3 regions of the Paenibacillus sp. RC21 genome follow, and region 3 is predicted to be linked to each of the others. Evidence: a T-box and tRNA genes for the amino acid it is inferred to sense, from the RefSeq annotation. Region 3 holds a T-box; the other regions hold tRNA genes.
What was found. The T-box of region 3 lies ahead of leuS (leucine--tRNA ligase). A T-box ahead of a tRNA ligase gene usually reads a tRNA of that ligase, here a tRNA-Leu.

Region 1 (3,148 bases), 190 kb from region 3:
GATTGATCAAGGGACTTATCGCAGGGCTGACCGCCCTCCATATCATCTCGGATCAAAGCGAAACCATTCAGATCATTAACATGATGGCGAGCGGAGTATTTACGTTTTTACCGTTTTTCCTGGCAGCATCGGCGGCTAAAATTTTCAAAACCAACGAATATTTAGCGATAGCAATCGCTGCTACCATTATGTTTCCAACGATGGTGGATGCGGCCAAGGCCGGGGAACTTTCCTCGTTTCAGTTTTTAGGCTTTATACCTATCCCAGTGTTTAACTACACCGGTACAGTAATCCCGATTATCTTTGCCGTATGGGCGATGAGCCATATTCATAAAATCGTCAACAGGTTTATTCCAGAAGTGTTAAAAACCGTAGTTACGCCAACGTTAACCTTGTTTATTTCGGGCTTCCTTGCATTATCCGTTATCGGTCCCATTGGCATTCACCTAGGCAATGGCTTGGCTTGGCTTGTTCAAGGCTTATTCGGTATCTCTCCCATCCTTGCTGGCGTTGTTGTTGGTGCGATTCGACCTTTGGCCGTCTTTACTGGCATGCATCATGCAATGACTCCGATTGCTTTGCAGAATTTTGCAACACAAGGTTACGATATGTTAATGCCTATGATGTGTATGGCTAACTTTTCAATCGTAGGCGCAACATTTGCAGTGTATTACAAGGTAAACACACCTAAAGAAAAATCTATTATTGTTTCAGCCGCCGTCTCCGGTCTTTTGGGAATTACTGAACCCGCTTTATTCGGTGTTCTAGCTAAGTACAAAAAAGCTTTTCTAGCCGCCATCATCGCAAGTTCAGTTGCTTCGGCTTTTATCAGCTTTTTCGGTGTCCGATTGTATGGATATGTGTTATCGAGTATATTTAGCATTCCCGCTTACTTCGGGCCTTACTTTATCTATGCCATTTCCGGAATGATCATTGCTGTCGCACTCTCCTTTACAATCTGTTATCTGTTTCTAAGCAAAGTAGATGTTGCGAGAGCAAATGAACCTACGCAGCTCAAATAATCGTTTGTCATGGCTTCCAAGCTTTTTTAAGATCAATAAATCGTTTTAAAGTATCTAAGATTATGAGTGGAGCCTGACCTACTGTATAAGTGTTGTCAGGCCCTTCAGTTACTTTCTTTGTTGCCCGTATTCGGCTTTTTGCACCCTCCAGTGGACGTGTGCCAGTATCCAGCGTCACGAACATGGCCGTGTAGTTCGAAGCTCAACAAACGTTTTTCGTTAGGTACAGCTAATATCACAGTCAGCACATCAACATCGACCGAACTGCTGGCCCTCTGTCTTTTGTTTCTTTACAGTAACCAGATGGTTATTAAATAATTGTCGCCTATCGGTCCCGTTGCCCGCGTTCGGATTAATACACCGTAATCTTGACAAAACAAAAAACGCCCCTCCGGATAGTAACGGTGAGGCGTTTCGTTGGCCCTGTATACCTATAACGGAACATTCCGCAGATATACAGGACCTCTTGTTATTTTCGTACATTTAACTCTGATGTGACCGTGGTAAAGCATACTAATGCCGAGGACCGGGATCGAACCGGTACGGTAGTCACCTACCGCAGGATTTTAAGTCCTGTGCGTCTGCCAATTCCGCCACCCCGGCATAAATTTAGGAACGCTATTTTTCATACTTACTTGACTTATAAGTATCGGAGAAACATCCAGCTTATGTACAAAATGGTTCTCGCTATGTAAATACCGTTTTATTGGGCACCAACATATAATACGACAATTTCATCGAGTTGTAAAGTGTTTTTTTCTAAAACAATAAAATTTCTTTTTTGTATAACTTGGGCCCATTTGAATTACAATAATAAACGTCTTTCCAAACTACCAGAAGGGGTGTTACGAATGCGTGAAGGTATGATTCCAGCTGTTCTTGGAACGGTAGTATCGGCTTCAGGCGCTGTGTTGCTGAGCAGTAAGTACAAGCTTGCGGCTACAGGCATTCTCGGTTTCGGACTGGCTCATGTTGTTCTGGGAGCGATTGATCTGATTGAGCATCGCTAGTCGTTTGGGAAGTGCCGGGCGGGAGCTATTTCCTCCCCGGCTTTATTATTATAGCCGCTTTAGCTGCCTTGAGCGTTAACGTTTATATAAAGCGTACAATATGCTTGCACTCGTAAAGGAGCGTGTGATGTATTATGAAAGAAAACATTAGGGAAGAAAAGAATCGCACCGTCGATCAGGTCGAACATGAACAGTCGTTAGATCAGCGCGAGCCAGGCTTTAATCGTATTCCTGACATCAATGCCGATACTCCTGCTGCTACAGATATGATTGATGAAGCTATAAACCGTGGCCTGGACAAGCTTCGTAACGATTTTACAGATTAAAACCTGGGTCATAGGGCACGGGTTACTTAAGTAGCATTTAACTAAACAGCCTTATATAGTGATTCCTAGAGATCACTTGAAAATAAGCATAAACCAGCCAATAATCGAGACCCAAAGCACAACACTAATCAGGATTCCCCATACGATACCTACTGAGAAATTCCCTTCACTCTTCGGTACAGCATGGCCAAATTTCATTCTAAGCTTCATTTGATTCCAGTTCATAGAACCCCCTCCTTAAGTTCTATTTCGGAATATGAAGCTCATTTATGTAGATCAATAGTCATGTTTTTCAAAAAAATAAAAAAGGGTTTTTTGTCCTATCATCCAGATCGGGGAAAAAGTATTACGGCTATTCCGACCAAGCAAATCAAGCCACCCACGATATCGTACAAATCAGGTGTCTTTTTATCAATCCACCATCCCCATGCAATGGAAAGGACTATAAAGACACCCCCGTATGCTGCATACACACGCCCAAAGGAGGAGAAAACCTGAAAGGTCGCAATGACTCCGTAGACAGCCAAAATCACCCCGCCGCAAAGTCCGACATACCATGTCTTCCCTTCACGCAGCCACTGCCAGATCAAGTACCCTCCCCCAATTTCGGCTATGCCAGCCAGCATAAAAAGTAACGCTGCCTTTAACACCACTTCACACCCCTGTTCTTCTAATCTTCTTGGTTTTATTTTTAGATGTTATCCTTAGAGCACTCGACCTAAAATAATAATCAACGCAATCACGCCAACCAGAATAAGCAGATTGCTGACCTGACGCCATAAGCCAGAGG
Region 2 (3,148 bases), on a different contig from region 3:
CCCAAGTGCCGTAAATGTAACAAATCCCCCATCTTCCAAACCATGATCCGTCTTTCTCCTGATGGGAGATCAGCCAGTTGACCCCCCGTTTGATGAAATCGTGCCTCGTGTCGAATCCGCAACAATTTCCGAGGTATTCCAATGTGCGTCCAGTAAGGTCGGCTCCCGAAGGGTCGATAGCGGCGGACTTGGCACCATCTATGGCCAGCCATGTGAGCATTTTCTTATTGGTGTTTTTTTCGAACGCAGGCCAACCGCCGTCTTTATTTTGCATAGACATAACCCAGTTTAGTCCCCGAGTGGATGAGTCACGATATTTAGGATCCGAACGGGACAGGCAGTGAATCGCTCTTAAAGCGGCTGTTGTGTCGTCTACATCGGGATTTAAGGTATTGGTCTCGGAGAATCCCCAGCCGCCAGGAACCGTATCCGGATTATGAACACTCCAATCCGCCGCTTTGTCCTGTTGTCTGGATAAGAGATAGGCTGCCGACCGCTGCACGGCCTCATGATCCCCGGCGACGCCGGACTCCTGCAGCGCATAGGAGATCAAGGCCGTATCCCAGATCGTTGAGGGCGAATTCTGAATGGTAGCTTTACCGTCAAAGCGGTACTGCATCTCTGTCAACCCTTGAACGGCCTTTAAAATAAGCGGATGCCGTTTATCATAGCCCAGTGCAAGCAGGGCAAAAACCATGAGAATGGTGCTGCTCGCATAACTGTATAGGGTGCCATCCGATTCGATTCGATTCAGCATGAACTGCTCCGCCTTGTTTAGAGCTGCTTCATGGATATAACGGGGAGTTCCGAGAAGTCTGCTGAGACCGATACGTATGCTTTCCGCGATCTCCCGGTGCTCCTGAGGTTGCGGCTCATCGTCATCATAGCGTGAATCGAACAGATCGGATACAATGGGAGCCTTATTCGTTGATATAGAGAAATTCCGGTCCGCCATGATCAGCATAGGGATCAGATGGATGCGGGAATAACCTGAGAATTCATACAGATTAATTGGCATATAGGCAGGAAAAAGGATGATCTCCAGCGGTATGAACGAGATCGATGCTGGCCATTTGCGCTGCCCCGTTGCAGCGAGAATCGCCTTTGTCAGAATGCTGGTCGATTTCCCCGGTCCACCTTGCGATTGGATGTAACGCCTGGCCCGCTCCATCGACTCGTCCGTCGGTTCACTGTACCCGGAATAGAGCAGGGCATAATAGGCATCAATTGAAACGGATAAATTACCTTCTTGCTCGTCCCGGTACCAACGCCAACAGCCTTCCGGCTGCTGCTCCACAAGGATGCGATCATGCAGACGCCGGATCAGCTCTTCATTCTGTATATCCAATATCCGAAAGAGGATCATGACATAAGCATCCATCGTCACCCCGTTCTCAAAGCAAAAATGCCATGATCCGTCTTGATGCTGCTGGCGCATAAAAAAGTTCTTCAGCTTCCTTGTCCCCTCATCGACCGTGCTCCGTGCATCGCCCATTCTCTTGTACCTCCATATAACGTCATGATGTACATTATATGAACGCCGGTACGAGGAAATGATGTGCCGCTTGCTGTCGTCTGACGGTTAAGCATTAAACACCAAAAAGGCCCCATACCATTTCAGGACTACAGACTCTTTTGTTGGTGCGATATAAAGTTGGCTTTTTCAGAAACAGTCATGATACTCCTTGCTATTATAGAATGTCCAGCCAGATTTTGAAATCCGTCGCCAGAAACAAATCAAAAGCAAGACCGCATTTACAGTCATTCTCGTACTTGGCGATTTAGACGCTTACACCAATGCAGCAAACATTCATGAGGGGTTACATCTGGGTGTCATGAGTACCACTTTACATATCCCGAATATGCAAAAAGCTCCTGAATCTCCACAGGGGAAATTCAAGAGCGTTCATTGTTAAGATGATGCGGTCGAGAGGACTCGAACCTCCACGGGGGTTAGCCCACACGGACCTGAACCGTGCGCGTCTGCCAATTCCGCCACGACCGCATATATGTTGTCGTTTGTCCTCGAAAGACCAATCTTTCTTAGCGACAAGATAGATCATACCATGCTCATAAGAAGAAGTCAAACACTTTATATTTCCATTCCCTCTTGATAAATTAGAAATAATACACTAAAATAAGAACATAAGTTCTTAAGAACACTAGTTCTTTTCGTTCAGTCAGATATGGAATATCATCACATTTTCCTAAGGCGGTGAATGGTTATGATCTCTTCAGTTACTACTCAGAATGAATTGTCTCTTGTGAAAAATTATCTGCTCCTTACCTTTATTCAAAAGGTATTTGAGCGGGACAGTCTTATTCTTGAAGAAAGCGGTATGCTGAAAACGCCTGATCTTTATGTCGAAATGGTTAACGCAGGAGTAGATCGTACCGGAATCTTACTATCTGAAATAAAACATGAATTTAATAAATGTCATATTCGTGTTTTGGACATACAACAAAACCACTCAGGCGTTCACGCCACCTATATAAGTAAAGGAAATAAAGAGCAGTTCAGTATGGCTATGCCTGTATTCCGCAAAGAAATGTATGAACGAATGCGCGCTTATCTGGGGCTCTCAACCTCTATGCCTCATACAGCTGCCTCCCCTTTACCCGAAAAACTTCGCCCCGAGTTTCCAGACAGCCGCTCAGCTTCCAAGCCCCTACGGTTTGTTGAACGAAGTCTGGTTACATCCTCCTCGGCCTATAAGCGTAAATCGCTTCGCCCTGCTGCTTCTGCCGCAAGCGGAAGTGCATAATCCCCGCACAGTCCGCAAACAAAAGAAGCTTCCGCAGACACCAACCGTGCTCGGAAGCTTCTTTACATAAACATCAGCTATCGTTATCCATTCCTACCCGCTATGAACGGTGTATGAAGAATTCCCATAAATCATTCGCTTTATTGCAGCGCCTTCTGCACACGAGTAACCCCTTGGCTAAGAGCATGTCCTCCGCCTACCGCTGCGGCTACAGCAATGGTCTCCATAATCTCCTGATCACTAGCTCCTTTGGACCGAGCCTCGTCCACGTGATAAAACGTGCATACCTCATTATTGGCACACAAACCAATACCTAGCGCGATCAGTTGCTTGGTCTTTTCATCCAGACTCCCGGCTTGAAAACACTCCCCGGTGAAACGGTG
Region 3 (3,148 bases):
GTGTTCGTCTCACGGCGTGCTTTCAAGCCCGTCTCGGGATCAATAGTTTCTACCCAGTCCGTCGCATTGGCCAACGGGGACTCTCCTGTGCCTGAAGGCTTGATGTTATCCATTTCCGGCAGTACGAGCGGCAGTTGATCCTCAGAAACTGTTTTGATCGTTCCATCTTCCAGATGAATCACCGGAATCGGCTCGCCCCAATAGCGTTGACGGCTGAACAGCCAGTCGCGCAAGCGGTACGTCACTTTTCCTTGTCCTTTACCCTCGGCTTCAAGCCATTCAATCATCTTCGGAATGGCTTCCTCATTCGTAAGTCCATTCAGCGGACCTGAGTTGACGTGCGGACCATCCTCGGTGTATGGCTCTTTAGCCACGTCTCCACCTTGGACAACCTCAATGATATTCAGCCCGAATTGCTTCGCAAATTCCCAGTCACGTGTGTCGTGACCTGGTACAGCCATGATCGCGCCTGTTCCGTAGCCTGCCAGCACATAGTCAGCAATCCAGATCGGCAGCTTTTCACCGTTCACCGGATTCACCGCGTAAGCGCCTGTGAAGACACCCGTTTTATCCTTCGCCAGATCCGTACGCTCCAGATCGCTTTTACGGGCAGCTTGTTCACGGTATTGATTTACGGCATCCTTTTGCTCAGGTGTAGTGATAACATCCACCAATTCCTGCTCAGGAGCCAGCACACAGTAGCTTGCGCCGAACAGCGTATCCGGGCGGGTTGTAAATACCGTTAATTGCTTGTCATGGCCTTCAATTGGAAAATGAACCTCTGCCCCAGTAGACTTGCCGATCCAGTTCCGCTGCATATCTTTAATGCTTTCGGACCAATCCAGCTCCTCCAAATCATCCAGCAGACGATCAGCATATTCCGTTATTTTCAGCATCCATTGACGCATAGGTTTGCGGATAACCGGATGACCGCCACGCTCACTCTTGCCGTCAATTACTTCTTCATTCGCCAACACCGTTCCCAATGCAGGACACCAGTTCACAGGCACTTCAGCTACATAAGCAAGACCGCGCTTATACAGCTGTATGAAAATCCACTGTGTCCATTTATAATAATCGGGGTCTGTTGTGCTGATTTCACGATCCCAGTCGTATGAAAAGCCAAGCGATTTGATTTGACGGCGGAAGTTATTAACATTTTTTACCGTAATTTCACGTGGATGCTCTCCCGTATCCAGCGCATGCTGCTCGGCAGGCAGACCGAAGGCGTCCCAACCCATCGGATGCAGTACGTTATAGCCGCGCATTCTTTTATACCGTGAAACAATATCCGTTGCCGTGTAACCTTCCGGGTGGCCTACATGCAGACCAGCTCCAGACGGGTACGGGAACATATCCAAAGCATAAAACTTCGGTTTGCCCGGCTCTTCCCCGGTACGGAACGTTTTGTTCTCATCCCAATATTTCTGCCATTTTGGTTCAATACTTTGCGGTTGATAGCCGTGCTTCGGCTGTGTGTCTGTCATTGTCATTTCCTCCTCAAACGGTATGCAACAAAAAAACCTCTGCATCCCGTAGCGTGTCAGCGCTAGGGACGAGAGGTTATATTCCCGTGGTACCACCCTAGTTAGCAGAAAGCGTTCTTCGCCTTCTACTCCCTTTGCACCTGATAACGGAGGTGATCCGATGCGGGTTAATAACAGGGTTCAAGCACCTGTATAGGGCATTCCTGCGTTGGGCGCATATCTCCGAGGCGAGTTCACTTTGCACTGTCAACCGGCTTGCACCATCCGCCGGCTCTCTACATGTCCAGACAAAACTACTATTCCTCATCAGCGATTGTTTAACCGTTAATAATGGCACTATTATATTGAAAACCGCGAAAAAAGTCAAATAAGGACTACATCTGGTGCTAAACACCAACTTCATTCGTTTGCTCCATGACACACGGAGGCAAATGTTTTATAATTAGCTCCGAGCCAGATTGAGATGAGTTGAGATGAGAAAGGTGAGCTGAGACATGGCACAAATTAAAATTTACGGAATAAAAGAAGCACTGAATCCAATCAAGGAGCAACTTTCAGATGTGATTCACTTCGCTGTGGTGGATGCGTTCCAATATCCCCCCGACAAAAGGTTTCATCGTTTTTTCCCGATGAATCAGGAAGACTTCATATTTGCCCACGATCGCTCGCAGGCATACACCATTATTGAAATTAGTGTGTTTGAAGGCAGAACGACAGAGGCTAAAAAGCACCTCATCCAGCTGCTATTCCAAAGAATTAACAATTTAGGCATTGCCCCGCAGGATCTTGAAATTACTATATTCGAGACACCGAAACAGAATTGGGGCATTCGCGGTGTACCCGGTGATGAACTTCAACTGAACTATAAAGTAAACATATAATTTGAAGCTCTTATGCAAAAAGACGCCCTTCATGTCATCATGAAAAGCGTCTTTCTTTGTCCTATATTAGCCTGATAAAGCTTCATTATTTTACAGCAACATAAAATAATCTGGCCGCGTCATCTACTGCTTCTACCCATTCAAAGTCCGCATATACCTTCACATCGCGAAAACCGGCTTTGGACAATTCCGTTTTCATCCAGTCCGGGTCATAGGCACGTTGCACATGAATCTCCTCGAACCGCTGGTATACATCGCGCCCTTCATTTTCTGCTCTCGCAAAAATGCTGAGATGATGCTCAATTTCACAGCGCGGAGTGTCCAACGCACAAGTCCAGATATATGAGATGGAGCGCTCGTCCAGTACAAAGGGCTGCTCATCATCATAACGCACAAACGTCTGGGGATGATGTACATCGAACAGAAAGGTTCCGCCAGGCTTAAGACCGGCATACGTTCTGCGAAAAGTAGCAGTAATGTCCTCTTCCTCCAGCAAATAATTCAGACAATCGCAAAAAGAAATGACAGAATCCACAGGCTCTGGTAAACTCCATTCCCGCATATCCTGCTCTATCCAGCGAATGCTACCCTCACGGAACAAACGCTGTCCTTGCGTAGTCGTTTCCATTTTGCGACGGGCTACTGCCAGCATATCTGAAGACAAGTCGATGCCAGCCACCTCGAAGCCCGAGTTGACCAGTGGAATCGTAATGGAGCCCGTCCCACAGCCCAGCTCTGCCACCGTATGCGGCATACCATGCTGATCCCAGGCCTGCCGAG

Region 1: it encodes a tRNA-Leu, which carries the amino acid that the T-box ahead of leuS (leucine--tRNA ligase) is inferred to sense. The anticodon was not compared.
Region 2: it encodes a tRNA-Leu, which carries the amino acid that the T-box ahead of leuS (leucine--tRNA ligase) is inferred to sense. The anticodon was not compared.

Annotation. Positions count from the first base shown of each region.
Region 1 is NZ_JBIYCS010000002.1:548,272-551,419, forward strand. It holds gene ABIA61_RS07775 (PTS transporter subunit EIIC) at 1-1,022, shown strand, start outside; tRNA gene ABIA61_RS07780 (tRNA-Leu) at 1,540-1,625, opposite strand; gene ABIA61_RS07785 (hypothetical protein) at 1,874-2,032, shown strand; gene ABIA61_RS07790 (hypothetical protein) at 2,167-2,358, shown strand; gene ABIA61_RS07795 (hypothetical protein) at 2,431-2,583, opposite strand; gene ABIA61_RS07800 (YnfA family protein) at 2,682-3,008, opposite strand; gene ABIA61_RS07805 (hypothetical protein) at 3,063-3,148, opposite strand, start outside.
Region 2 is NZ_JBIYCS010000001.1:157,825-160,972, reverse strand. It holds gene shc (squalene--hopene cyclase) at 1-1,495, opposite strand, end outside; tRNA gene ABIA61_RS00800 (tRNA-Leu) at 1,922-2,005, opposite strand; gene ABIA61_RS00795 (YhjD family protein) at 2,226-2,765, shown strand; gene ABIA61_RS00790 (carboxymuconolactone decarboxylase family protein) at 2,906-3,148, opposite strand, start outside.
Region 3 is NZ_JBIYCS010000002.1:740,550-743,697, forward strand. It holds gene leuS (leucine--tRNA ligase) at 1-1,487, opposite strand, end outside; T-box leader at 1,549-1,806, opposite strand; gene ABIA61_RS08650 (tautomerase family protein) at 1,982-2,368, shown strand; gene ABIA61_RS08655 (class I SAM-dependent DNA methyltransferase) at 2,454-3,148, opposite strand, start outside.